4 regions of the Streptomyces sp. KR55 genome follow, and region 1 is predicted to be linked to each of the others. Evidence: riboswitches for the same ligand, from Rfam matches in the RefSeq annotation. Region 1 holds a riboswitch; each other region holds the start of a gene.
What was found. A riboswitch is a leader RNA that binds a small molecule or an ion and turns the genes downstream of it on or off. The one in region 1 is predicted to bind cobalamin.

Region 1 (7,061 bases):
TTCTGGTAGGCGGTGTCGAGGTCCCGAAGGGACTGTTGCAGAACGACCGCTGACACGTCGGCGAGCCAGGCGCGTTCCTCGGTGCGCTTGGCCTGGGTGATGCGAAGCCGGGACAACTGGGCCGACTTCACATACGGCAGCCCCGCCGCGTGCGCTTCCTTGCGGTCGCGCAGGCAGTCGTTCCACACCACGCGGGCGCACCCGAACGCCTGGGCCAGCGCACGGCGCTGGATGGCATCCGGGTAGGCCCGGTAGTTGTAGCGGAGCTGCATAACCAAGAACCTACCTACGACTGGTCTCATGGAAGAGCAGAACGACTACAGGCGTGGCAGACACATCGTTTCGGCGATGCACGTGCACTTGGTCTTCGTGACGAAGTACCGGCGTGGAGTCTTCAACGACGAGATGCTGACACGCTGCGAAGAGATCATGCGCAAGGTGTGCGAGGACTTCGAGGCGGAGCTGAAGGAGTTCAACGGCGAACGCGATCACGTCCACCTCCTGATCGACTACCCGCCCAAGGTCGCCGTCTCCAAGCTGGTCAACAGCCTCAAGGGCGTCTCCGCCCGCCGGATACGCCAGGAGTTCACCGACCACATCAACCGCGCCGTCATGCACGGGCATCTGTGGTCGTCCTCGTACTTCTCGGCGTCCTGCGGCGGAGCACCATTGGCGATCGTCCGTCGGTACATCGAGCAGCAACAACGCCCGCTCTAAGGTGCAGATCAGAGCAGTCCTGAGATGCATTCAACCCCGGCGTCAACGCCGGGGCTTTCTGCAAGAGTCCCGGTAAGCGCTACGAGGCAGCATGCTTGCCGTCGGCACGGGAGAGACGACCGTCGTGGCTCAGGGCGGAGCGGTGGGCAGTTGGCCGAGGAAGTGGAGCAGCGGGCCCGACCGGTACGGTGTTCCGTGTGGACGGGCAGCTGGGTGACGCGGAACTCGATGAACTGGTCGCGCAGGCCACCGTGGATGCCTACGACGAAGAGGAGCAGCTCACGGGCCTCTACACGATGCTCGTAGAGCATCTGGCCGTCCCGTTCAAGACGGTCGTTCTCGGGGTCGAGGTCACTGTGAAGAAGGTGGACCTGCTGCCCGGCAGCCAGATCGTGGCGGTCTGTACGCGAGGCAGGCACCGGCAGGCGATCGGCATTCTCGACCTTCCGTTGCCGGATCCGGCGCCCGATGGGGCTGAGTGGATTGAGGCCTACCGGCACTGGGGACAGTGAAGGCACTCAGGTCAGTGGCCGCCCGACAGCGCCAGCCGGTAGCCCTGATCGGCGAGCCAGGCCCGGGCCCGGCCGTACTGCCGTTCCCCGGCGAACAGCCGGTACCGCCCCAGCTGTGCCGGTGAGGTGGCCAGCATGTCCTTGAAGCGGCGGAACGCTCCTCGACCCTGGATCGCGATGCCGAGTAACCGGGCGAGGTCCTGGTCGTCAAGGGTGGTGATGAGGTCCTCCATGTCGCTGTAGGCGTAGCGCGATCCGGCGCGCGGGACATGGAGCCACCGCTCGGTGCCTTCCGGTTCATCCTCGTCCCATGACCCTCGGTGTCCGCGAGGGTGGGCCGGCACGCTTCGGTGTTCAGGTCGATACAACCACCGCCCCAGGCCGGGTCTCCTTCGAGCAGACCGGAGAGTTCCTCCAGGTCGACCGGCAGCGGCCGCAGCACCAAGACGGCACCGCCGGCCACAGCCTGGCCGCCGAGCGTCCACCCTCGCCGACGGCAGCCCCCTCAGCCCGACGACACCCGCCACTTCCAGTGGCAGTGACTGCGTCCCGGCACGGCCCTCGGCTTCCTCGCGTACCGCGACCGCCACCGCTCCCCCCTCTCCCTCACCCCCACCGGCCGCGCCGCCGCCCTGACCGCACTCCGAGCACGCGCCCACGCCCCGCGGACCACGCCCTGGCGTGATCCTCCCGCTCAGGTCCGGGCGAGCAGTACGCAGCCGAGTTTCAGCAGCGCGGTGCGGAAGGCCGACAGATCGCCGGGAGCCACCATGAGGTGCCTCGGACACAGATCCGGGAGCACAGCGCGCCCGCCCTGCGGCCCTTCGCGATCACCACGGCCTGTGCCTCGTCCACGCACTCCAGCAGGTGACACGTACCCAGATCCCGTACTTTCTCGGTGCGGGAGGCGGCCGAGACGGTCTGCGGCAGTTCCTCTCCTGTGCTGCTCCCTGCAAGGAAGCGGCCTCCTTCAGGCTGCGGCCTGCGTGGAGGGCCTTCAGCAGGAAGGCGGTGGACAGCGTCCAAACGTGGTCGGCCGACCGGGTCGCGAACGCGTCGAGCAGCAGCGCCTCGGCGGGGACCAGACCGTTGAGTGCCACAACGTCGAAGTCCGGCAGAATCCTGACCGTGCTCTGCGCCCCGACGGCAGGCGCCGGACCTGGCCGGTAGTCGTCGGCGCGCCCCGTGCCCCGCCCGGTTAACTCCAGTCGGCCGCCGGACAGTTCGGTGAGACCGCTGGCCTGAAAGTAGCAACGGCCAGGCGAAGGCCGTGACCGCATCGCCCTTGTAGAAGTCACCGCCGGTGAGGACCTCGCCCAGCGCTCGGATCGTGGCTGCGGAGGGGCGCTGCGTCTTGTCGCTGCACCAAAGCCTGCCGCGCCAGCTGCAGCACGGCCGCGAGCTCCGTTCTGGCCCCATGCTCCATCGCCCGCTGCAGCGTCCGGTGGCACTGCCGCCGTGGCCGCTCCGCGTCCACGCCCACCCTCGGCGGCGATAGGGTCCGCCATGTGAGCGAGTACCAGTATTACGAGTTCCAGGCGCTTGAGCGGCCGCTCAGCCGCGAGGAACAGGAGCAGCTGCGGGCCATCTCCACCCGGGCCCGGATCACGGCCACCAGCTTCACCAACACCTACAACTGGGGTGACCTGAGCGGCAATCCGCGCCGTATGACCGAGCACTACTTCGACGCCCACCTGTACGTCACCAACTGGGGCACCCACCGGCTGATGCTCCGCCTGCCCAAACAAGCCCTGCCTCTGCATACCGCACAGCCATACTGCCTGGACCACCATGTCCAGGCCTGGACCACCCGCACCCACCTCCTGCTCGAAATGACCAGCGAGGACGAGGGTGGCGACTGGGTCGAGGGAGCCGACGACTCGCTGGCGGCCCTCATCGGCGTACGCGACGAACTCGCCACCGGCGACCTGCGCCCTCTCTACCTGGCCTGGCTCTCCGCGCTCACCGCCTGGGAACTCGAGGACGACGACGAAGAGGAGTACCACACCTGCCCGGAGCCACCCGTCCCGGCCGGGCTCGGCGAACTGACCGCCTCGCAGGCCGCGCTCGCGGACTTCCTGCGCGTGGATGCCGACCTGCTCGCGGTCGCGGCCCAGGCCAGTTCCGCCGCGCCCAAGAAGTCGGCCAGGCCCACGAAGAAGGAACTCGCTCCGCTTATCGCCGCTCTGCCCCAGAAGGAGAAGGACGCTCTGCTGCTGCGGCTCGCCCTCGGCCCCGAACCCCGGTTGCGTACCGACCTCATGCACCGCCTGCGCGGCAACACTGCCCCGACCACCGTCCCCGGGCGCCGCTCCGCCGCCCACCTCCTGGACGCCTCCTACACGCGGCGCACAGAACGCCGACAGCGCGCCGAACACGTACGAGCCGCAGCCCGCGACCGACAGCCAACCGCCCTTGCCCGTGACGCCGAAGCCGCCTGGCAGCAGATCGAGGCACACATCGCCGCCAAGAAGACCAGCGCCTACGACCAAGCCGTCACCCTCCTTACGGAATTGCGCGACGCCTACGCGCACACCGAACGAGACAAGGACTTCCGGCAGCGCCTGACCCGCCTGCGCGAGGACAACCAGCGCCGCCCCGGCCTGATCCACCGCCTCGACCGCCACGGCCTCCGATAGCCCCGCTCGTTCCGAGACCGGGCGGGCTGGGCCGTTCCCTCCCCGCCTCAGGGAAGCAGCGTGAACGCGGGAACATGATCGGGCACGAGCGCCCGGAAGTGCCGAGGGTCGAGCGTCACGACATCCGCCAGCTTCAGCCGCTCCGCCACAGCGACCCCCGAAGCATCCGCGACACGCAGCGGAAAGCCCACTCCACCATCGTCGACAGCCTCAACGCCGCCCCGGAAGGCTGAGCTTGCTGATCGTGTCCTCCCTGCGCACGGCACCGAAGACGGTCGCCACCGTCGAGGACTTCGCCACCCACATGCTCGGCAAGACGGTCGTGCACTCCCAGGACCGGGCGGGCTTCGTCGTCGCCGCGCTGGTCATCCCGTACCTGCTGGCGGCTATCCGCATGGCCGCATCCGGCTTCGCCACCGCCACCGATATCGACACCGGCATGGAACTGGGCTGCGTCCACCCATGGGGCAGCTGAAGCTGGGCGGACCTGATCGGCCTCGACACCGTCGCCTCGATCGCCGAGTCGCTGTACGACGAGTTCAAGGAACCCCTCTACGCCCCCACTGCTCCAGCGGATGGTGGAGGCGGGGCTGCTAGGCCGCAAGACCGGCCGAGGGGTTCCACATGTACGGCCATGGCTGAGCGGCTCTCGTGCGACCGGGCTGCGGGCCCGGACCGCACCCGCCAGCCGAGGGATCCGGCGGCTGCTCACAGGCGGAGGGCGGGAAGCGCGTGTGCGGCCGTTCCCGTCCTCGGCCTGCCTTAATCGCATCGGTCAGGTGTGCCACGTCACCATCCGAATGCTGGATGTGACCCGACGTGGCCCCGGACCGCCCCCTAGGCTGGCCGGTGCAGCTGGTACGCCCCGTCCGTCAGACGGGATGCGTCGTAAGAGGGAACCCGGTGGGAATCCGGGACTGCCCCGCAGCGGTGAGCGGGAACGACCGCCGTCATACGCACTGGGTCCGGTGAAGAGGGCCTGGGAAGCGACGGCCAGTAGGTGTCCTCACGTCGTGAGGACGTGCCCGCGAGTCCGAAGACCTGCCAACTGCCCGCGCACGAACCGCTCGTGCACGGACATCCCGGTGACCTCGAGGGCGGGTCGGCGTACATACCAGGCGGATCGACGGCGCAGTATCACGTACGGCGCGAGGTCGCTTCTGCCCGGTCCGCACCCTTCGCGCTCTCGTCCCGTCCCCGGGATCTCAGGGATTCATCTCGCGAAGGAGATCTCCGTGACTACCAAGTCCGCAGCCGCGGCAGCACGGTCCACCGTGTACGGCTACCCCCGCCAGGGACAGAACCGGGAACTCAAGAAGGCGACCGAGGGCTACTGGAAGGGCCGCGTCACCGCCGACGTCCTCCGTGCCACCGCCGCCGACCTGCGCCGCACGAACTGGCGGCAGCTCGCCGAAGCCGGCCTCCACGAGGTGCCGACCGGTGATTTCTCGTACTACGACCATGTCCTGGACACCACCGTCATGGTCGGCGCGATCCCCGAGCGGTACCGGGCGGCCGTCGAGGCGGACGCCTTGGACGGCTACTTCGCCATGGCCCGCGGTACACAGGATGTCGCGCCGCTGGAGATGACCAAGTGGTTCGACACCAACTACCACTATCTCGTCCCGGAGTTTGGCCCGGACACGGTGTTCACTACCGACTCCACCAAGCAGGTCGCCGAACTGAAGGAAGCCCTCGCGCTGGGCCTGGCCGCCCGGCCCGTCCTGGTAGGCCCCGTCACCTACCTCCTGCTCGCCAAGCCCGCCCCCGGCGTGCCTGCGGACTTCGTCCCGCTCACCCTGCTGGACCGGCTGCTGCCCGTCTACGCCGAGGTCCTCGCCGATCTCCGGGCGGCCGGCGCCGAATGGGTGCAGTTGGACGAGCCCGCCCTCGTGCAGGACCGCACACCGGCCGAGTTGAACGCCGCCGAGCGGGCCTACCGCGACCTCGGCGCCCTCACCGACCGGCCGAAGCTGCTGGTCGCCTCCTACTTCGACCGGCTCGGCAACGCCCTGCCGGTGCTGGCCAAGGCCCCGGTCGAGGGGCTGGCGGTGGACTTCACCGAGGGCGCCGCCGCCAACCTCGACGAGCTCGCCGCCGTCGGCGGACTGCCCGGCAAGCGCCTGGTCGCGGGTGTGGTCAACGGACGCAACATCTGGGTCGACGACCTGGAGAAGTCCCTCGCCACGCTCGGCACGCTGCTCGGTCTGGCCGACCGGGTCGATGTGGCCGCCTCCTGCTCCCTCCTCCACGTGCCGCTGGACACCGCGGCCGAGCGGGACATCGACCCCCAGATCCTGCGCTGGCTCGCCTTCGCCCGGCAGAAGGCCGCCGAGATCGTCACCCTCGCCAGGGGTCTGGCCCACGGTACGGAAGTGATCGCCGCGGAGCTGTCCGCGAACCGCGCCGACCTCTCCTCCCGCGCCCACTCCCCCATCACCCACGACACGGCCGTCCGCGCCCGCGCCGCCGCGGCCACCGAGGCGGACGCCCGCCGCTCCCAGCCGTACGCCGAGCGGACCGCCGCCCAGCGCGCCCACCTGGGCCTGCCCCTGCTGCCGACCACCACCATCGGCTCCTTCCCGCAGACCGGCGAACTGCGCACCGCCCGCGCCGACCTGCGCGCGGGCCGCATCGACCCGGCCGGCTACGAAAAGCGCATCAGGGCCGAGATCCAGGAGGTGATCTCCTTCCAGGAGAAGACCGGCCTGGACGTCCTGGTGCACGGCGAGCCCGAGCGCAACGACATGGTCCAGTACTTCGCCGAGCAGCTCACCGGCTACCTCGCCACGCAGCACGGCTGGGTCCAGTCCTACGGCACCCGCTACGTCCGCCCGCCGATCCTCGCCGGTGACATCTCGCGCCCCGAGCCGATGACGGTGCGCTGGACGACATATGCCCAGTCGCTCACCGACCGGCCGGTCAAGGGCATACTCACCGGCCCGGTCACCATGCTCGCCTGGTCCTTCGTCCGCGACGACCAGCCGCTCGGCGACACCGCCCGGCAGGTCGCCCTCGCCCTGCGCGACGAGGTGAACGACCTGGAGGCCGCCGGCACGTCCGTCATCCAGGTGGACGAGCCCGCGCTGCGCGAGACCCTACCGCTGCGCACCTCCGATCGCCCCGCCTACCTGGCCTGGGCCACCGAAGCCTTCCGGCTCACAACGTCCGGCGTACGCCCGGACACCCAGAT
Region 2 (7,061 bases), on a different contig from region 1:
CGTCGCCGTACCGTGCCTTCGCGGCAGCGACGGTCAGCGTGGCGAACTCCGTGAAGTTCGCCCTCTCCTTCAGCTCGCCCCCGGTCAGCACGTCGTACCAGATCTGTCCCGCCCGCTCCCAGGCGTGCCCGCCGAGCGCGGTGGCGGCGAGGTAGAAGGCGTGGTTGGGGATGCCGGAGTTGATGTGGACGCCGCCGTTGTCGCGGCCGGTGCTGACGTAGTCGTCCATCGTGCCGGGCTGCGGGTCCTTGCCGAGGACATCGTCGTCGTACGCCGTGCCCGGCGCCTTCATCGAGCGCAGGGCCACGCCCGACACACGCGGGGCGAGCAGCCCGGCGCCGATCAGCCAGTCGGCCTCGGCGGCGGTCTGGCCGAGCGTGTACTGCTTGATGAGGGAGCCGAAGACGTCCGACACGGACTCGTTGAGGGCGCCGGGCTGGCCGAAGTAGGTGAGGTTGGCCGTGTACTGGGTGACGCCGTGGGCGAGTTCATGACCGATGACGTCGATGGGGATGGTGAAGTCCAGGAAGATCTCCCCGTCCCCGTCGCCGAACACCATCTGCTCGCCGTTCCAGAAGGCGTTGTTGTACTGCTCGTCGTAGTGGACGGTCGCGTCGAGCGGCAGGCCGTTGCCGTCGATCGAGTTGCGTTCGAAGGCCTTCAGGAACAGCTCGAAGGTGGCACCGAGGCCGGCGTAGGCGCGGTTGACCGTGGCGTCCTTGCCGGGCTCGTCGCCCTCGCCGCGGACCTTCTTTCCGGGCAGCTCGGTCCTGTGCCGGGCGTCGTAGATGGTGCGGTGCGGCTTGTCGGGCGCCGCCTCGGCGGGCGGGGCGACGGCGGGCGCGCCGAGGACCGTGGCCAGCCGGCGGTGGGTGCGCTCGTAGGCGTCGCGCTGCAGGGTCTGGCGGGCGGGACCGGAGAGCGCGGGGTCCTCGGCCTGGGCAAGCTTGTCGAGGACGTGCGGTGGAACGATGGTGCAGAAGACGGGCGTGAAGCCCCCGTTGGTCGTCATGCCCCAGCACCCTTGCACTGTGTTATGTCGCTGTCACCACCTGCAACCATGATTGGTGAAATGTGCCGACAAGGCGCCCCGGCGGCCGACTCCAAGTGGTATAGCGCACTTTTTGTCCTGTTTGTTCTCCTGGTCCCGCATACTGATACGGCCCCCCGCATCCGGAGGAGCTCGGCTAGCATGCTGCGCATCATGCGTTTCGGGCTGCTTCTTCTTAGCTGCCGCGGCGAGGGCCTGTAGTCGAGGCCGACTCCCTCCCCGCGGAGCTTGGCGTTGCGTCGTCGGCCGTCCTTCCGGACACCTTGAGGAGCCCACGCATCATGGCGAACCGCCAGCAGCCCAGTTCCATGCCGATCCACAAGTACGGCCGCTACCAGCAGGTCGACATCCCCGACCGCACCTGGCCCGAGAACCGGATCACCGCCGCCCCCCGCTGGCTCTCCACCGACCTGCGCGACGGCAACCAGGCCCTGATCGACCCCATGTCGCCGGTGCGCAAGCGCGCGATGTTCGACCTGCTGGTCAAGATGGGCTACAAGGAGATCGAGGTCGGCTTCCCGGCCTCGGGCCAGACCGACTTCGATTTCGTACGGTCGATCATCGAGGATCCCGGTGCCATCCCCGAGGACGTCACGATCTCCGTACTGACCCAGGCCCGCGAGGACCTGATCGAGCGGACCGTCGAGTCCCTGAAGGGCGCACGCCGCGCCACCGTCCACCTGTACAACGCCACCGCCCCGGTGTTCCGCCGGGTCGTCTTCCGCGGCTCCAAGGACGACATCAAGCAGATCGCCGTCGACGGCACCCGGCTGGTGATGGAGTACGCGGAGAAGCTGCTGGGCCCGGAGACCGAGTTCGGCTACCAGTACTCGCCGGAGATCTTCACCGACACCGAGCTGGACTTCGCGCTGGAGGTCTGCGAGGCGGTCATGGACGTCTGGCAGCCCGGCCCGGGCCGCGAGATCATCCTCAACCTGCCCGCCACCGTCGAGCGCTCCACGCCCTCCACGCACGCGGACCGCTTCGAGTGGATGGGCCGCAACCTCTCCCGCCGCGAGTACGTCTGCCTGTCGGTCCACCCGCACAACGACCGCGGTACTGCCGTCGCCGCCGCCGAGCTGGCGCTGATGGCCGGCGCCGACCGCGTCGAGGGCTGCCTGTTCGGGCAGGGCGAGCGCACCGGCAACGTCGATCTGGTCACCCTGGGCATGAACCTGTTCTCGCAGGGCGTCGACCCGCAGATCGACTTCTCCGACATCGACGAGATCCGTCGTACGTGGGAGTACTGCAACCAGATGGAGGTCCACCCGCGCCACCCGTACGTGGGCGACCTGGTCTACACGTCCTTCTCCGGCTCCCACCAGGACGCCATCAAGAAGGGCTTCGACGCCATGGAGGCCGACGCGAAGGCCAAGGGTGTCACGGTCGACGACATCGAGTGGGCGGTGCCGTACCTGCCCATCGACCCCAAGGACGTCGGCCGCTCCTACGAGGCCGTCATCCGCGTCAACTCGCAGTCCGGCAAGGGCGGCATCGCGTACGTCCTGAAGAACGACCACAAGCTGGACCTGCCGCGCCGGATGCAGATCGAGTTCTCGAAGATCATCCAGGCGAAGACGGACGCCGAGGGCGGTGAGGTCACGCCGAAGGACATCTGGGCGACCTTCCAGGACGAGTACCTGCCGAACTCTCAGAACCCCTGGGGCCGTATCCAGGTCAAGAACGGCCAGTCCACGACCGACCGGGACGGCGTGGACACGCTGACCGTGGAGGCCGAGGTCGACGGCGTCGAGACGACGCTGGTCGGCACCGGCAACGGCCCGATCTCCGCGTTCTTCCACGCGCTGCAGGGCATCGGCGTCGACGTCCGGCTCCTGGACTACCAGGAGCACACGATGAGCGAGGGCGCCTCCGCGCAGGCCGCCTCCTACATCGAATGCGCCATCGACGGAAAGGTTCTGTGGGGCGTCGGCATCGATGCGAACACGACACGTGCCTCGCTGAAGGCGGTCGTCTCGGCCGTCAACCGGGCGGCTCGCTGAGGGTTCGCTCCGCTGGGTTGGGCCGCGATAGGGGGGTGCCGCGATCGGTTGTCGGTCTTCTGCGGCGCCCCTGTGGCTGGTCACGCAGTTCCCCGCGCCCCTTTAAGGGCGCTGCCCTAACCGGGGTTCAGAGGCCCCGCTCGCCGTTTGTCGGTGGGCGGGGCCGTCGGTTTCCGGCCATTGACCTGTGCAGGTCACGGAAAGGTCTCGTCCTGGGTACTGACTCCGCCTCACCGATGTGGCTAACATCACGCAAGCGCGGCGATGTTGCCGTGGGGTTACGGGAGGTGCGACGTGCTGCCAGGACGGGGACGAAACGGCCGTGCCACCAGGCGTTCGCGCATGCTGGGCACCCGTACCGCATGGACGGCCGTCGGCGACGGCGAGTTCTTCTGCCCCGGCTGCGGGGGCGACCGCAACTACCAGCGGCTGACCGGCCGCCGCCGCTTCATCCTGCTCGGCCTGCCCGTGCTGCCGCGCGGCAACACCGGGCCGGTCGTGGAGTGCGCGGCCTGCCGGCGCCACTTCGGTGCCGACGTCCTCGACCATCCGACCACCAGCCGTTTCTCGGCGATGCTCCGCGACGCCGTGCACACCGTCGCCCTCGCGGTGCTGGCCGCGGGCGGCACCCGCACCCGTACGTCTTTGTCGGCCGCCGCGGGAACGGTGCGTGCGGCCGGGTTCGAGGACTGCACCGAGGAACAGCTGGGCGCCCTCGTCGAGGCGCTGGCCGCGGACACCGGACGGGTCTTCGGGGCGCCCTGCGGACCGGGGCTGGCCATAGAGCTGCACGAGGCCCTCGACCCGCTCGCCCCGCACCTCGCCCCGGCCGGCCGCGAGTCGATCCTCCTCCAGGGCGCCCGCATCGCCCTGGCCGACGGCCCCTACACTCCCGCCGAACGCGAGGTTCTCACCACCGTGGGCGCCGCCCTCACCATCACGTCGGACGAGGTGAGCCGTCTGCTGGCGGCGGCGCGGACGCCGTCCTGAGCGCGAACGCGAGACGCAGGGCCCAACTGGTCATCGTGGCCTACGAGTCGGGGCAGGTGACTCCTGCGACGATGTGACCGACAACCGGTCACCGTCCTTGGAGGGTGACGTCGAGCCCGAACCAGGGACCTCCACCCATACGAGGCTGCCTGGGCCGCTCCCGCGGGAACGCAGGGCGCCGATGTCGACCGATGCCCGGTTTGCTACGCTCCCCCCGCGTCCCGTGGGGGAAGTCCGGTGAGAGTCCGGCGCTGACCCGCAACGGTAAGCGTGGCCGCCCCGGTGGACGGTTCGCGCAAGCCCGATTACCCGCGGTTCGTGACCCTGTGACTGCTCGCCGTGGACTGCGGGAAGGGGATCGCGCGGTTCGGCCGTGCGGGCCGTCTCCTTGCTCTCGTTCATCAGGCGGCCCGAGGCGAAGGACCCGCCGACCGTGCGCCGAATACCCGTCGTGCCGCTGTCCCTTGGGCTCGGGCTGTTACTCGCCCTTTCCCTGCTGTGCGGGGTGGGCCTCGGTGCCGCCGGGCTCGGCTGGGCCGGCGTCTTCCGTTTCCTGTGGGCGGGGCTCAGCGGCGGGACGGTCAACGCCGGTGACGTCGCCCCGTACACCATCGTCTGGGAGATCCGGCTGCCCCGCGTCGTCCTCGCCGCCGTCGTCGGGGCCGGGCTCGCTGCCGTCGGGGTCGCCGTGCAGGCCATGGTGCGTAATGCCCTTGCCGATCCGTTCGTGCTCGGGATTTCGTCCGGTGCCGCTGTGGGAGCCAATGCCGTCATCCTGCTGGGTGTTTTCGCGGGGCTCGGGGTGTGGGCTCTGTCCCTGTCCGCCTTCGGGTCCGCGCTCGCCGCCATGGCGATCGTGTACGCCGTTGCCCGGTCCGGAACGCACGGGCTCACCCCGTTGCGGCTGATCCTGACCGGGACGGCTCTGGCGTACGGCTTCGAGGCCGTGACCACGGTGATGGTCTTCGGCGCCGCCCGCGGCGAGGCCGCCCGGTCCGCGATGATGTGGCTGCTCGGGAGTCTGGGCGGGGCGACCTGGGGGAAGGTACCGATCGCCGCCGTGACCGTGGCGGCCGGGTGGGCATGGCTTGCCCGGCGCGCAGAGTCGCTGAACGCCCTTGCCATGGGGGACGAGACCGCCGTAGCACTCGGAGTGCAACCGGCCCGACTACGGCGGGAGTTGTTCCTCGTCACCGCCGCCGTGACCGGGACCGTCGTCGCCGTCAGCGGGGCCATCGGGTTCGTCGGGCTGATGGTGCCGCATGTCGTACGGATGCTCGTCGGTGCCGATCACCGGCGCGTGCTGGTCGTGGCTCCCCTCGCCGGGGCCGTCCTGCTCGTGTGGGCGGATGTGCTGTCGCGGCTGCTGTTCGCCCCGGCCGAACTGCCGGTCGGGGTCATCACCGCCGTCGTCGGGGTGCCCGCCTTCCTGCTGCTGATGCGACGCGGCGGCTACGCGTTCGGAGGTCGTTGACATGCGGCTCGACGTCGAGGACGTGTCCGTCGCCGCCGGTGCGGTCCGGCTGGTCGACGATCTGAGACTCAGCGTGAAGAGCGGGGCGTTCGTGGGGCTCGTCGGGCCCAACGGGAGTGGCAAGTCGACCCTGTTGCGGTGCGTGTACCGGGCCTTGCGACCGAGCGGCGGTACCGTGCGGCTCGACGGTGACGACGTGCACGCGATGGATCCGCGGACCGTCGCGCGGGTGCTGGCCGCGCTGCCGCAGGAGTCGTCGGCCGAGTTCGACTTCACCGTCGCCGAGGTCGTCGGGATGGGACGGCTGCCGCATCAAGGGCGGACGGCCGCCGAAGACCGGACCGTCTGCGCCGAGGCCATGGACCGGACCGGGGTCACCCATCTCGCCGGCCGCGGGTTCCTCTCCCTCTCCGGCGGTGAAAAGCAGCGCGTCCTCATCGCCCGGGCCCTCGCCCAGCAGCCCCGTGTCCTCGTCCTCGACGAACCCACCAACCACCTCGACATCGCCCACCAGTTGGACATCCTGTCGCTCGTCCGCGCCAGCGGGCTGACCGTGCTGGCCGCGCTGCACGACCTCAACCTCGCCGCCGCGCACTGCGATCTGCTGTACGTCGTGGAGGGGGGCCGGGTCGTGGCCTCCGGGCCACCGCACGACGTGCTCCGACCGGAGCTGCTCGCCGAGGTGTTCGGGGTGCGCGCCCATCCCGTACGGCACCCGGAGACCGGCGCCGTCCAGCTTCTCTTCGACCTCCTCCCCTAAGGACCTTCATGCGCCAGCCCGTTGTCGCCGCCGCCCTCTGCCTCGCCGCCCTCGCCACGGGGTGCGGCGCGCAGGTCGACACATCGCCCGCCGACGGCGCATCGAGCGTCACCCTCACTAACTGCGGCAAGAAGATCACCTACGACAAGGTTCCGAGCCGTGTCGTCACCAACGACGTCGGGATCACCGAGCTGATGTTCGCGCTCGGCCTGGAGGACCGGATGGCCGGGTTCGTGATGCCCGACGACAAGGGCGACCTGGGCGGGGTGCCGTGGAAGGACGGCTACGACAAGGTGCCGTGGCTGTCGAAGGACCAGGTGACGAAGGAGAACGTCCTGGACGCCCGTGCGGACCTGGTCTTCGCCGGGTGGAACTACGGGTTCCGTGAGGACGCGGGCTTCACCCCGGACGCGTTGCGCAAGTTCGGCATCCCCTCGTACATCCTCACCGAGTCCTGCCGCAACGGCCGTACGGAGATCTCCCGGGGCATCATGCCGCCGCTGCAGGCGCTGTACGAGGACCTCACCAACCTGGGCAAGCTGTTCGGCGTGGAGAAGCGGGCGGCCGAGCTGATCGCCGGCTTCCGGAAGCAGGTGGCCGACGTCGAGGCGAAGGCACCCAAGGGCGCCGACCGTCCCAAGGTGTTCCTCTACGACAGCGGTGAGGACCAGCCCTTCACCTCCGGCCGATACGCCGCGCCCGACCAGATCATCGGCAAGGCGGGCGGCGTCAACGTCATGCACGACCTGGAGGACTCGTGGACGACGGTCGGCTGGGAAACGG
Region 3 (6,420 bases), on a different contig from region 1:
GGCGTCGCCGTCGTCTTCCGGGCGACGTTCTGGCTCCAGTCGACGAACACCTTGCCCGGCCTGAGGCTGCGCGTCATCCGGTGCAGGACCAGCCGGGGCATCGCCTTCTCCGCCTCCATGGCGAGCTCCTTGGCGTACTCCGACACCTGGTCGGAGGGGGTCGGCCGGATGCCGGCCAGCAGATGAAGCCCCTTCGACCCGGATGTCTTCGCGTACGCGTCGATGCCGTCCGCCGCCAGCCGCTCCCGCAGCCACAGCGCGACCTCGCAAGCCTGGACGACGGTCGCCGGTGCGCCCGGGTCCAGGTCGAAGACCAGCCGGTCGGCCATCGCCGGCTCCTGGATCACCCACTGGTGCGTGTGGAACTCGGTCACCAGGTTCGCGGCCCACACTAGGCTCGGCAGGTCCTGCACGAGCACCATCCGGGCCGGACCCTCCGAACGGGGCACCTCGGCGGTGGTGACCCACTCGGGCGTACCCGGCGGCACGTTCTTGGTGAAGAAGACCTGCCCGTCGGGCCCGTCCGGGTAGCGCAGGAAGGACACCGGCCGATCCCGCAGATGCGGCAGCAGCACGTCGGCGGTCGTCGCGTAGTAATGCAGCAACTCGCCCTTGGTGAACCCGGTCGCCGGGTGCAGCACCTTCTCGAGATTGCTCAGCGCGACCCGCCGCCCCTCCACCTCTGTGATCGGCGTCATACGATGAGAATCACATGAAAACGGGTGATATCGCCTGATACTGCTTGATGCCGTCGCGAAAGGTGCTGGATGTGCGATCCATATGGAACGGCGCCATCTCGTTCGGCCTCGTCAGCGTCCCGGTCAAGCTGGTGAACGCCACGGAGAGCCACTCGATCTCGTTCCGCCAGATCCACACGGAGGACGGCGGGCGGATCCGGTACCGCAAGTTCTGCGAGCTGGAGGACCGCGAGGTCAGCGGGGCGGAGATCGGCAAGGGCTACGAGGACGCGGACGGGTCGATCATTCCGATCACGGACGAGGATCTGGCCCATCTGCCCCTCCCGACCGCGAAGACGATCGAGATCGTGGCCTTCGTGCCGGGCGAACGGATCGATCCGCTCCAGATGGACGCGGCGTACTACCTCGCGGCGAGCGGCGCCCCGGCCGCCAAGCCGTACACCCTGCTGCGGGAGGCCCTGAAACGCAGCAACAAGGTCGCCATCGCCAAGTTCGCGCTGCGCGGCCGGGAGCGGCTGGGCATGCTGCGGGTGGTCGGCGACGCCATCGTCATGCACGGGCTGCTGTGGCCGGACGAGGTCCGCGCCCCCGAGGGCGTCGCCCCCGAGACCGACGTCACCGTCCGCAACAAGGAACTCGACCTCGCGGACGCCCTGATGGACACCCTCGGCGAGGTCGACCTCGAGGACCTGCACGACGAGTACCGCGAGGCCGTCGAGGAGGTCATCGCCGCGAAGGCCGCCGGCGAGGCACCCCCCGAGGCGCCCGAGCCGGCGAAGGGCGGCAAGGTCATCGACCTGATGGCCGCCCTGGAGAGCAGCGTCAGGGCGGCGAAGGAGTCCCGCGGCGAACAGCCGGCCGAGGTCCGCGAGCTCCCCCGGCGCAGGACGAGCCGCAGCGCGCCCAAGGAGCCCGCGGGCAAGAAGTCCACGGCGAAGAAGTCGACCGCCAAGTCGACGCAGACGGGAAAGAAGACGGCGTCCACGAAGAGCACCGCGAAAAGCACGACGAAGAAGACCGCCGCGAAGAAGACCACGTCCCGCAAGCGCTCGGCCTGAGCGGGCGCCCCGTCAGCGGACCGTCGAGCTGGCCGTGGGTGCGGGCGTCGGGGAGCTGGTGTTCACGTCCAGGCCGGGGGGTTCGGTGAGGGCCACGACGGGGGCGCCGGGCTGCGGCGGGGGCGGGGTGACCTGCTCCTTGGGCAGCTTCGGCGGGCTGGTCTGCTGGAAGTTGACCTGGTCGAAGTTGACCATCTCGGTCTTCTCGAGCACCGTGATGTGGTCGAGCACCGTGTCGTTCGCCTGGTCGGCCAGCGCCCGGACCAGGGTGTTCTTGGTGCTGGCGCGGATCTTGGCGACGACCGGGAAGATCTGCCCGTGCGTGATGCGCATGATGTTCGCCGCGGTGGTGTCGAACTGCTTGCCCTGCTCCGCGTCCACCGTCGCCACGAACTGTTCCTGCTGCGGGGAGGCCTGGTTGGGCAGCGTGATGCCGAGCTCGGGAGCGATCTTGCGGCAGGTCTCGTCGAGCCGGGCGTGCCCGACCACCAGGTGCTCGCCGGCTTCCTTCATCTCCTTCGTCGTGCCGCGCTCCATCGCCATCAGGCCGAGCGGGTACTCCCACAGCCCGGCCGCACGCACCTTGACGACGAAGTCGCGGTCGGCCTCGGTGAGCGGCCCGTACGGGGTGTTGGCGATGATGCGATCCGGGGTGCTCGACGTGTTCTCGACCCCCAGCATGGCGGGGTAGGCGAGGGCGGCGATGGTCAGGGTCAGCGCGCCGCCGACGAAGACGGTTCCGACCATGCTGCGCGTTATGCGCATTCTGCCTCCTGGTGCGAACGGCTCCGGACGCCAAGGGATACGGATCTCAGGCGCCCGGCAATCATCGAGCCGGGTAAAAAACTGCCGTGCGCGGTATGGCATGCATCACAAGGCAGTCGCCGTCACGGCGGCCAGCTCCTCCGCCGTCCGCGGACCGGCGACGTTCTCACCCAACAGCCCCTGCGCCTGCAGCAGTTCCGCCGCCGCGACGCCCCACGGCAGCCGCAGCCCGGCCTGCCGGAGGAGGTCCGTGCGGGCCAGCGCCGTGGGCGCGGGCCCCGTGCGGACGCCGGACGGGGTGAGCAGGGCCGCGTCGTCGGCCCAGCGCAGCGCGAGATCCACGTCATGGGTGGCCATCACCACGGTCGTGCCGCGCGCACGGAGGGCGTCGAGGGTGGCGAGCAGCCGTTCCTGACCGTCCGGGTCGAGCCCGGCGGTCGGCTCGTCGAGGATCAGCACCCGCGGGCGCATGGCGACGGCACCGGCGATCGCGGTCCGTTTGCGCTGCCCGTAGTAGAGGAGATGCGTGGGCCGGTCGGCCAGCCCGGCGATGTCCAGGGCGTCGAGCGCCTCGGCGACGCGGGAGCGCACCTCGGCGTCGGACAGCCCCAGGTTCAGCGGACCGAAGGACACGTCCTGCGCGACGGACGCGGCGAACAGCTGGTCGTCCGGGTCCTGCACGACCAGTTGGACGGTGGTCCGCAACCGGGTCAGGCCCTTCCGGTCGTACGACACCGGCCGGCCCTCCACCGTCAACTGCCCGGTGTGCGGCCGCAGTCCGCCGCTGAGCAGCCGCATCAGCGTGGTCTTGCCGCTGCCGTTGCGCCCGAGCAGGGCCAGCGCCCGCCCCTCGGGCACCGCGAAGTCGAGGCCGTCGAGCACGACGGGGCCCTCGTCGTAGGCGAAGGACGCGCCCCGCAGGGCGACAAGCGCGGGCTCGCTCATGACAGCGGCCTTTCCAGTACGAAGGTGAGGGCGGCCAGCGCCGCCAGCAGTGCGGTGCTCGCGGCCGTGAAGCGGACGGAGAACCGGGCCTCGGGCACCAGGACACGCAGGGTGCCGTCGTAGCCGCGTCCGGCGAGCCCGGTCTGCAGCCGCGCCGCCCGGTCGAAGGCCCGGACGAAGGCGGTCGCGCCGAGCCCGGCCAGGGAACGCCAGGTCGCGGCCCGCGTGGTGTGGCCGAGCCGGGCGGCCTGCGCCTCCCGGATCCGGCGCACGGAGTCGAGCAGCAGAAAGCTCATGCGGTACGTCACCAGCGCCACGTCGACGACCGGCGCCGGCACCCCGGCCTGCACCAGCCGCGGCAGCAGATCGGACATCGGGGTGGTGAACGCGAACAGCAGCACGCCGAGCGAGGCGGCCGAGGTGCGCAGCAGCAGTTCCCCGGCGCGCACCGGGCCCCCGTCGGCCAGGGACACGAACCCGCCCGGCCCGCCGACCTGCACGAGCAGGGTGGCCGCTCCGGTCACGCAGAACCCCAGCGGCACCCGGTACGCCCGCCACAGGCGACGCCGGGGCACGCCCGCCGGACCGAGCAGCGCCACCACCGCCGTCACCAGGACCAGGGCGGCGCCCGGCCAGGGCGGCAGCGAGATCGCGAGCAGGGTGAGACCCAGCCCGAGCACGGCCTTGTCCACGGGGTGGCGGCGGCGCCAGCGACTGCTGTGCGCCGCCGCATCGATCGGCAGCACGGGGGCTCAGGCCCCTTCGGCCGGCGTCTTGCCCGCGTCTTCCCCGGCGTCCCTCAGAGCCCGCTGTTCACCCTGCCGCCGCCCGCGCCGTAGTCCGAAGTAGTAGGCGAGCACGCCCGCACCGATGGCGGCCTGCAGGGCGAACAGCGCCGACTCGATCTCGCCGGACGGCGGCTCGTACAGGGGCGTGAACCAGGGCTCGTAGTCCGGTTCGAGCTCGGTGATCGCCGTCTCCGCCTCACCGTCGGAGCCGGCGAACGGCTTCTCCTTGTCGTCGCCGAGACCGAGGGCCAGCGGTAGCACCGCGAGCGCGGCCACGAGGAGCAGCAGCAGGGCGTTGATCTTCGTGTTCCGGCTCATCGGGCCACCGCCCCGGTGCCGGCCTTCTGGGTGAGGAGGACACCGAGCCGGGTCAGCTCACCCCGGCTCGACTGCACCAGCAGACGCATCACCAGCACCGTGAGCAGCCCCTCGCTCACCGCGAGCGGGATCTGGGTGACGGCGAAGATGGAGCCGAACTTGCCGAGCGCGCCCAGGAATCCGCTGCCCGGGTCGGGGAAGGCGAGCGCCAGCTGCACGCTGGTGACGCAGTACGTGGACAGGTCGGCGACGAACGCGCCGCAGAACACGGCGCCCATCAGCGGCACGTCGTACCGGCGCAGCAGCCGGTACACCCCGTACCCGGCCCACGGCCCGACGATCGCCATGGAGAAGACGTTGGCGCCGAGCGTGGTCAGGCCGCCGTGCGCGAGCAGCAGCGCCTGGAAGAGCAGGGTGATGGTGCCCAGAACCGCCATGACCGGTGGCCGGAACAGGATCGCGCCCAGCCCGGTGCCGGTGGGATGGGAGCAACTCCCGGTCACCGAGGGCAGTTTCAGGGCCGACAGGACGAAGGTGAAGGCTCCGGAGGCGCCGAGGAGCAGTGTGCTCTCGGGGTGCTCCCTGACCTCACGGGTGAGTGACCGGACTCCGTGGACGACGAACGGCGCGGACGCGGCGCCCCAGGCGACCGCGTGCGCAGGAGGCAGAAAACCCTCGGCTATGTGCATGGCTCAGCAGACCCTCTCCAGCACCTCGTGGATGGTTGACGTGCCTTGGCCGGTCTCCTGGCTGACGGGTACCACCGCCCGTGCTCCGCCTTCCCGGATCACAAGGACCCAGTGGCTGCCCGTAAGGGCCGGAGCCGGACTTCCCGATCACAGTGGCGAGGGCCGCACCGGTGTTTCACCGGATTTCCCGTGCACCAAGGCGTGGTGACAGTAGTGCTCGGTCAGGGATGGAGACAAGCGCACCCCGGGAGGCGCGCGGGCGGCGGACGCCCGCTCACGCCCCGTGGGACGCGCCGTCGCCGGCCCTCTCGAAGGCGTCGAGCAGGCGCTCCGCCGCGAGCGTGGCCGTCAACTGCCCGTCCCTGACCCGTTGTTCGAGTTCCGGTGCGAGGGCCCGTACCGCCGGGTCCGCGTGCAGACGGCCCAGCAGTTCGTCGCGGACCATGCTCCAGGTCCAGTCGACCTGCTGGTCGCGGCGCTTGGCGGCGAGCCGGCCGGTGGAGTCCAGGAGGGTGCGGTGCTGCTCCAGGCGCTCCCACACGGTGTCCAGGCCGGTCGACTCACGGGCGCTGCAGTGCAGGACGGGCGGGGTCCAGGCGGCGTCCTTGCCGTGCATGAGACGCAGGGCGCCCGACAACTCCCGTGCCGCGGCGCGGGCGTCGCGCTCGTGCGGGCCGTCCGCCTTGTTCACGGCGATCACGTCCGCCAGCTCCAGGACGCCCTTCTTGATGCCCTGCAGCTGGTCGCCGGTGCGGGCCAGGGTCAGCAGCAGGAAGGAGTCGACCATGTTGGCCACCGCGGTCTCCGACTGGCCGACGCCGACCGTCTCCACCAGCACCACGTCGTAGCCCGCGGCCTCCATCACCACGATCGACTCGCGGGTCGCCTTGGCGACGCCGCCGAGCGTGCCGGCGGTGGGGGAGGGGCGGATGAACGCCGCCGGGTCGACCGCCAGGCGCTCCATCCGCGTCTTGTCGCCCAGGATCGAGCCGCCCGTACGGCTCGACGACGGGTCGACGGCGAGCACGGCGACCCGGTGTCCGAGCGAGGTGAGCAGGGTGCCGAACGCGTCGATGAACGTCGACTTGCCCACGCCGGGCACCCCGCTGACCCCGATCCGCCGCGCCTTCCCGCTGTGCGGCAGCAGCTCGGTCAGCAA
Region 4 (7,061 bases), on a different contig from region 1:
CGCTGTCGTAGAGGGCGCGTGAGGTGAACTGGCTGAGAGTGAGGTCGACCGGGTCGCCCTCGGGCAGCGCGGGGAACGTACCGATGCCCTGAGCGGCGTACTTGGCCGTCTCTCGCTCGACGCTGTACGAGCCGAGGGCGGGCGGCGGGAAGAGCAGCAGGGCCAGCGCGGGGACGACGAGCAGCCAGGCGACGCGGGGACTGTGGCTGTGGTCGTGCTCGTCGTCCCCGTGTGCGTGCTCGTCCTGCTCGTCCGCGTGCTCGTGCCGGACTTCGTTGCGGGCGGCCCGGTCGGCGGCGACCGCGCTCACGGTCCCCAGCGCCAGCAGCAGCACCCCCGACGCGATCAGATACGGCCGCAGTCCCGGCTGCACGTACCGCAGATACAACTCGCTGAACAACGAGATCCGCAGCACCGCCCCCGCGCACAGGACCAGAACCAGCGCCGGACCGTACCGCCTCACAGCAACCACCACCCCACCAGCACACTGCTCACCACCGCGACGACCCACGTCATCGCCGAGAACCTGACCGCGAAGGCCCGCCCGAACGTCCCCGCCTGCAGCGCGAACAGCTTCAGGTCCACCATCGGGCCCACCACCATGAACGCCAGCCGCGCTGTCGGTGAGAACCCGCTCAGCGAAGCGGCGACGAACGCGTCCGCCTCGCTGCACACGCACAGCACCACCGCGAGAACAGCGAGCAGCAGCACCGACAGCCAGGCCGACCCGGTGAACACGTCCAGCACCGACCTCGGTACGACGATGTTGAAGGTCGCCGCGGCCGCCGCACCCACCACGAGGAACCCGCCCGCGTGCAGGAAGTCGTGCTGCAACCCGGCCCGGAAGCCGCCCCAGCGCCCGCCGTCCGACGGCGCCTTGGACGCCGTACGCCTCCGCTGTGGCAGCCACTCCTCGCGCCCGAATCGCACCCACAGCCAGCCCATGACGACGGCGGTGGCGAGGGAGGCGAGGAGGCGGGCCGCGACCATCGCCGGCTGGCCGGGGAAGGCGATGGATGTTGCGACCAGCACCACCGGGTTGATCGCGGGCGCGGAGAGCAGGAAGGCGAGGGCAGCGGCCGGGGCGACCCCGCGCCGCATCAGGCTGTCCGCCACGGGCACGGACGCGCACTCGCACCCCGGCAGTACGACGCCGGCCGCGCCGGCGACGGGCACGGCCAGCGCCGGGTTGCGCGGCAGGAGGCGGGTGAAGACGCGCTCGGGGACGAAGGCGCCGATCGCCGCCGACACCAGCGTGCCGAGCATCAGAAACGGTACGGCCTGGACGACCACGGCCGTGAAGACCGTCCACCAGGCCGCCACCGGCGGGGTGTAGAGGTCGAGGGCGAGCATCGGGCCGAGGACCGAGCCGACCGTGAGGATCGTAATCAGGGCGAGGCCGCCCAGCACGATGTAGACGAGGGTGCGGGCGACCAGCCGGATCCCGTCGGCCAGTCCCCGCACCGGTTCTTCGTGACTCTCCTGGCTCACCGCGCCCCTTGCATCCCACCCCGGCTGTACGGACTGCGCCACCGTAGCGCCCGCAGGAAGCCAGCGTTCGACGCTGTGCCCCTGGCCGGGAGTGCCTGTGGGACAGATGGGGGCGGTCACAGATAGGTCAGCGCCTCGCGGACCGTGATGCGCGAGGCCCGGCTCGCCGCGGCCTCCGTAGCCAGCATGGAGCCGAGCACGGCGAGCACGACCCAGACCCCGACGCCGAGCGGCGAGATACGGAAGGGCAGCGGCGTCTTCATGAAGAGGTTGCCGAGCCCGTCGCCGAGGAATGCGGTGAGCGCCAGCGCCGGGGCGACGGCCACCACGCAGCTGGTGACGGCGAGGAGGACGCCTTCGGCGACGACGATGCGGCGTACGGCCTTGGGGCGGGCGCCGATGGCGTGCATGACGCCGAACTCCCGGGTGCGGTCGAGGATGTTGGAGCTCATCGTCGAGCCGAGGCCGATGCCGCCGACCAGGCCGAGCGGCAGGGCGATGACCAGCAGCACCATCAGGACGGGGCCCGTGTGTCCGGCCGAGGCGGCCTCGCTGCGGTTGACGGAGGCCGCGAGGGCCACGTCGACACCATCGGCGGTGAGTGCGTCGTCGACGGAGGCCGCGACCGCGTCCCGGGTGCGCTCGTCGTGGATGTCGGTGATGACGCGGACGCGGTTCACTTGCTGGGGCTCTCCGGTTGCGGCGGCCAGCCCTTCCGGCGTGGCGTACACGCCGCCGCCGGTGGAGTCGCGTTCCTCGACGATGCCGGCGATGCGCCAGGTCGTGGGCTTTCCCTCGATGAACAGCCGCACGGTGTCGCCCGCGCTGTACCCGGGGACGGTGTTGTCCCGGACGATCTGGCTGAGGATGACCGCTCCGGTCTCCCCCTGCTTCGGCCAACTGCCTTCCAGCAGCTTCGGCGACGAGCGCCCGCTGCCGGGCGAGGGCAACACCGTGTTGAGCGCGATACTGCCGTGGCCCTGGTCGGGGTAGGTGCGGCTGAAGGGGAGCTGATCCGGGCCTGCGACGCTGACCTGGGTGCGGGTGAAGGTCTCGACGCGACTCACGCCGGGCAAGTCCTTTACAGCAGCGGCAGCTTGGTCGGGCGCGGCGGGGGCGCCCAGCTCGGCCTCGACATCCCAGTAACGCTGCGCCTTCTTCTGCTGCTCCGCCGCGTTCGTGCCGTCGATCAGTGACATCGCGGCCACGAACACCGTGCCCGCGCACGCCAGCAGGCTCACGGAGAGCCAGAAGCGGGCGGGGCGGCGGACCGTGTTGCGCAGCGCCAGGAGCAGGCCGCGGTCGAGGCGGCGGATCCGGCTGATCCGGGCCAGCAGTGCGGACGCCCTGCCGGGAGCCGTGCCGCCGCCGTGGTGGTCGATGGCGGCGCGGACGGTGGTGCGGCTCGCCCTGACCAGGGGTACGAGGGCCATCAGTGAGGGCAGGCCGAGGCCGACGGCGACGATCACGACGTACGTCCACCAGGGCGGCGCCAGGCTCGTCGGCTCGCTGCCGAGCACCCTGCGCCGCGGCGACTCGACGCACGACCCGACGGACGAGGAGGTCGAGGCCCCGCCCGGCCTCGCCTCCCTCGGCACCCTGCTCGCCCACCACGAGGCCGCCGGCCTCACGATCACCGTCGACACGGCAGGCGCCCGGCGACCACTGGGCGGCCCCGCCGACCAGGCCGCCTACCGGATTCTCCAGGAAGCCCTCACCAACGCCGCCCGCCACGGCACCGGCCACCGCGCCCGCATCCAGTTCACCTACACCAAGGCAGGGGTCGACATCACCGTCACTAACCCCAGGTCCGCACGACACGTCAACGGCAGTCCGCGACCCGGCGGCGGACACGGCCTGATCGGCATGCGCGAGCGCGTCACGCTGCTGGGCGGCAGCCTGGAAGCCGGGCACAGGGACGGCACGTTCCGCGTCCACGCCCGCATCCCGGCCCCCGCACCCGACGGAGTACAGCCGACGTGACCCGCGTACTGATCGCCGATGACGACCACCTGATGCGCGCCGGCCTCATCGAACTGCTCACCGCCGACCCGAGCATGGAGATCGTCGGCGAGGCGGCGACGGGACGCGAGGCTGTGACGCAGGCCCGGCGGCTGACTCCCGACGTCGTCCTGATGGACATCCGGATGCCCGACCTGGACGGCATCGGCGCCACCCGGGAACTGACCCGCGACGCCCCGGACGCGAAGGTCCTGATCCTCACCACCTTCGAACAGGACGACTACATCTTCGGCGCCCTGCGCGCCGGCGCCTCCGGCTTCCTCCTCAAACGCACCCGCCCCGAGGAACTGATCGCCGCCGTCCACACCATCGCCGCCGGCGACTCCCTGCTCTTCCCTTCAGTCACCTGCCGCGTCATCGACCGCACCGCCCGCCAACCCGCCCCGACCTGTCCGGCCACTCCCGCCTCGACGCGCTGACGCCCCGCGAGCGGGAGACCTTCGAACTCGTCGCCCGGGGCCTGTCGAACCGTGAGATCGCCGCCGCCTTCGTCGTCGAGGAGTCGACGGTCCGCACTCATGTGAAGCGGATCCTGATGAAACTGGGCCTCCGCGACCGGGTGCAGGCCGTGATCTTCGCGTACGAGACGGGCATCAACCAGCCTCGCCATGCGTCGTCGTGAAACTCGAAGGCCCCGCCGGAGCTTCCGGTCGGGGCCTTCGGAGTGGATGTGCTCAGTTGGGTACGGGAGCCGACTGCCCGGTCTGCTCTGCGGCCGGTGCCGTCCGAGGAACCAGCACCCGTTCCGCCAGCACCGCGAAGACGAGCCCGAAGGCGGTCCACAAGGTCACCTGGACGGCGAGCGCCGCCAGGCGGAACTCCCACAGCACGGCGGCCGGGAAGTGCTCCGGGACGTTGTTGTAGGACGGCAGGAACGCGTACGCGAGCCCGACGACCAAGACGAAAAACGCGCCCGCGGCGAGCGTGGCGTTCCAGTTGCCCAGGCGTGGCGCGAGGCGCTTGCCCAGGATCACGGTGGCGACGGCGAGCAGCACGCTCAACACCACCATCAGGAAGTACAGGGCGGTGCGTTTGCCGACGGTGTCGGGATCGCCGACGGCGGGCGGCTGGGCCGGGTACTTCAGGAACGGCACGACATACACGGCGATCAGACCGGCGGCCGCGAGGAGCAGCGCGCTCACGCGCGGCCCGATGCGGCCGATGCGGCCGAGCGCGAAGCAGTACGCGAGGGCGGCGATGCCGCCGAACGCGACGCCGTACACCAGGACACCGGTGGACAGGCCGGCGGTGGACTGCATCGTGCGGCTGACCAGCTCCTCGCCGTGTTCGCCGCCGTGGGCGTGGGCCTCCTCGAAGGCGATCGCCGCGTCGACGCTCGGCTCGCCCAGGAAGTAGGAGACGACAAGGGCGAGCAGACCCGCGGCGAGACCCGCGAGCATGCCACGCACCAGAAGATTGCGGACGGTTGCCGAGTCCATGGGCTCGTACGTTTCCCCGCCGCCGTCAGTGGCAGGGGAAGCCGAGCAGGTGGCGGGCGTCGTGCACCCACTCGTGGACGTCCTCTCCGCTCATCACGGAGGTGGCGCTCTGTTCGACGCCGACGAAGTAGAGCAGAACCAGCATGAGGATGCCGAAGAAGACCGCCCAGGGCGCGATCGCGCCGATCGGCAGCTTGGTCGGTACGGCGATGGGAGTGGTGGTCGGCTGAGCAGCAGACTGCGCCATGGCAGGCCCTCCTGGGGAACTCGCGTCCCGTCTCGGTGGTGCACAAGGACAACGGGGCGGGTCTGACTTGCCCTGCTCACACCTGGGGGTGCGAACCGGGCTTACAGTGGCGCGACCGTGCCGGAGTCTCACCGGCTTCCGCGGGACCGTCGTCGATGTCCGTCGTGGACATCGCCCGAGAACGTACCGCGAAGCAGGGGGGCGGCCAAGGGCGCACGGGCGCACGCCTGCGAGCCGTGGAGGACCTCAAGTCGTGGGGAAAGCCGGGATGTTGAGCACGGGAACGGGCATATGACGAGCCGAGTGATGTTGATCTCACCCGCGATCAGTTTGGCGCTCCGGGAAGCCCGGTTCGACGACGGTTGCCCGCTCGACGCCACCGGACTCCGGCACGCGCGGGCCGCGGCCGGAACACTGACGGCTGTGGACCGGGCCTGGGTCTCCCCGTCGCTCCGCTGCCGGCAGACGGTCGAGGCGCTCGGACTCGACGCCGCGGTCGTACCGGAGTTGGCGGGACTCGACATGGGTCGCTGGCGCGGCGCGACCCTGGCGGACGTGAGCGCGAAAGAGCCCGAGCAGGTTGCCCGGTGGATGGCGGACCCCGCATCCGCGCCGCACGACGGGGAATCCGTACGGGAGTTCTGCGACCGGATCGCCGCCTGGCTCGACTCTGCCGCACGCCTTGAGGGCCGGACGGTCGCCGTGGTGGATCCCGAGGTCGTACGGGCCGCGGCGGTGCGGGCACTCGGGGCGCCCGAGCCGACCTTCTGGCGGATCGACGTGCCACCGCTGACCGCGACGGAGCTCAGCGGACGGTCCGGGCGCTGGAACCTACGCCTCGGGCAGCCGCTCGGCGGGACGCAGCCCGGCACCGGGAGGCTGCCCGAGCCGCCGTAACCCAGGACGGACCGAACCGTCGTCCCCAACTCCGAGTTGTCACAGGCCCCCGCCCCGACCCGCACCGCCCTGTCACGGCTTCTCCGGCCGCACCCCCTGCACGTACCGCAGCCAGGGCCGCACGTCCCCGCGCCCCCGCACATCGAAGCCCGCGCCCGCGATGAGCCCATCGAGCAGGTCCACGCGGTAGTCCACCATGACATGTCCGGTGACCGCGGCGATCACGTGCCGGACCGGCCGGGTACGCGGGGCCCGGAAGTCGGCGATCATCAGGCGCCCGCCCGGACGCAGCACCCGGTACATCTCCCGCAGCGCGACCGGCCGCAGGTCCTCGGGCAGATGGTGTACGGCCAGACAGCTGACGACGACGTCAAAGGAGCCGTCCGGCGCGCTGAGCGCCTCACCGACCCCGGCCTCGTACGCGCAGTGCGGCTCACGCGTCTTATCGCGCGCGTACGCGATGACCTCGGCGGACGGATCGATGCCGAGCACCGAACCAGTGGGGCCGACGGCCTTCGCTATACGCCGGGTCAGGTAGCCGGTGCCGCAGCCCACGTCCAGCACACGGTCACCGGGGCGGGCGCCGCTGAGCCGGGCCAGGCGGGCATAGGCCCGGGGGCGCATGCCGCCGAAGCACACGGCGCCGCAGAGTTCGTAGGCGCGGGCGTGGGCGATGGTCAGGCCGGGGGTGTCGGGATGCGGCCGGCCATGCTGGAGAAGCTGTCCGAGATTCACTTCACCCTCCTTACTTAGTCATGACTAAGTACATGCCTTGAGCTTAGTCACGACTAAGTAAGAGCGGCAAGAGGCCATACGATGCGGGTGTGAGCGAGACGGCCAAGCGGGCGGAACACGGTACGAGGCGGGTGCGGATGGCCCCGGCCCAGCGCCGGGAGTCGATCCTGACCGCCGCGACGGAGGTGTTCGCCGAAGCCGGTTACCAACGAACCAAGGTCTCCGCCATC

Region 2: it holds a riboswitch for cobalamin, as region 1 does, so the genes downstream of both, ACTWQJ_RS16110 (FecCD family ABC transporter permease) here and metE (5-methyltetrahydropteroyltriglutamate--homocysteine S-methyltransferase) in region 1, are expected to answer to the same signal.
Region 3: it holds a riboswitch for cobalamin, as region 1 does, so the genes downstream of both, ACTWQJ_RS43140 (energy-coupling factor ABC transporter permease) here and metE (5-methyltetrahydropteroyltriglutamate--homocysteine S-methyltransferase) in region 1, are expected to answer to the same signal.
Region 4: it holds a riboswitch for cobalamin, as region 1 does, so the genes downstream of both, ACTWQJ_RS16005 (CbtB domain-containing protein) here and metE (5-methyltetrahydropteroyltriglutamate--homocysteine S-methyltransferase) in region 1, are expected to answer to the same signal.

What each region holds. Positions count from the first base shown of each region.
Region 1 is NZ_JBQQCE010000110.1:13,645-20,705, forward strand. It holds gene ACTWQJ_RS18175 (RNA-guided endonuclease InsQ/TnpB family protein) at 1-272, opposite strand, end outside; gene tnpA (IS200/IS605 family transposase) at 301-717, shown strand; gene ACTWQJ_RS18185 (calcium-binding protein) at 915-1,229, shown strand; gene ACTWQJ_RS18190 (UPF0158 family protein) at 1,241-1,573, opposite strand; gene ACTWQJ_RS18195 (hypothetical protein) at 2,738-3,868, shown strand; gene ACTWQJ_RS18200 (hypothetical protein) at 3,916-4,059, opposite strand; partial or broken gene ACTWQJ_RS18205 (3-hydroxyacyl-CoA dehydrogenase family protein) at 4,110-4,510, shown strand; cobalamin riboswitch at 4,708-4,931, shown strand; gene metE (5-methyltetrahydropteroyltriglutamate--homocysteine S-methyltransferase) at 5,104-7,061, shown strand, end outside.
Region 2 is NZ_JBQQCE010000093.1:3,535-10,595, forward strand. It holds gene ACTWQJ_RS16095 (M4 family metallopeptidase) at 1-1,012, opposite strand, end outside; gene leuA (2-isopropylmalate synthase) at 1,333-3,054, shown strand; gene ACTWQJ_RS16105 (TerB family tellurite resistance protein) at 3,349-4,044, shown strand; cobalamin riboswitch at 4,249-4,375, shown strand; gene ACTWQJ_RS16110 (FecCD family ABC transporter permease) at 4,478-5,518, shown strand; gene ACTWQJ_RS16115 (ABC transporter ATP-binding protein) at 5,520-6,278, shown strand; gene ACTWQJ_RS16120 (ABC transporter substrate-binding protein) at 6,287-7,061, shown strand, end outside.
Region 3 is NZ_JBQQCE010000498.1:240-6,659, reverse strand. It holds gene ligD (non-homologous end-joining DNA ligase) at 1-698, opposite strand, end outside; gene ku (non-homologous end joining protein Ku) at 770-1,756, shown strand; gene ACTWQJ_RS43160 (DUF4142 domain-containing protein) at 1,769-2,521, opposite strand; gene ACTWQJ_RS43155 (ATP-binding cassette domain-containing protein) at 2,627-3,466, opposite strand; gene cbiQ (cobalt ECF transporter T component CbiQ) at 3,463-4,212, opposite strand; gene ACTWQJ_RS43145 (energy-coupling factor ABC transporter substrate-binding protein) at 4,219-4,572, opposite strand; gene ACTWQJ_RS43140 (energy-coupling factor ABC transporter permease) at 4,569-5,261, opposite strand; cobalamin riboswitch at 5,292-5,475, opposite strand; gene meaB (methylmalonyl Co-A mutase-associated GTPase MeaB) at 5,536-6,420, opposite strand, start outside.
Region 4 is NZ_JBQQCE010000092.1:12,081-19,141, reverse strand. It holds gene ACTWQJ_RS16035 (TIGR03943 family putative permease subunit) at 1-463, opposite strand, end outside; gene ACTWQJ_RS16030 (permease) at 460-1,491, opposite strand; gene ACTWQJ_RS16025 (ABC transporter permease) at 1,608-2,924, opposite strand; gene ACTWQJ_RS16020 (sensor histidine kinase) at 2,872-3,474, shown strand; partial or broken gene ACTWQJ_RS16015 (response regulator) at 3,507-4,135, shown strand; gene ACTWQJ_RS16010 (CbtA family protein) at 4,188-4,952, opposite strand; gene ACTWQJ_RS16005 (CbtB domain-containing protein) at 4,978-5,199, opposite strand; cobalamin riboswitch at 5,236-5,378, opposite strand; gene ACTWQJ_RS16000 (histidine phosphatase family protein) at 5,491-6,096, shown strand; gene ACTWQJ_RS15995 (class I SAM-dependent methyltransferase) at 6,169-6,831, opposite strand; gene ACTWQJ_RS15990 (TetR/AcrR family transcriptional regulator) at 6,921-7,061, shown strand, end outside.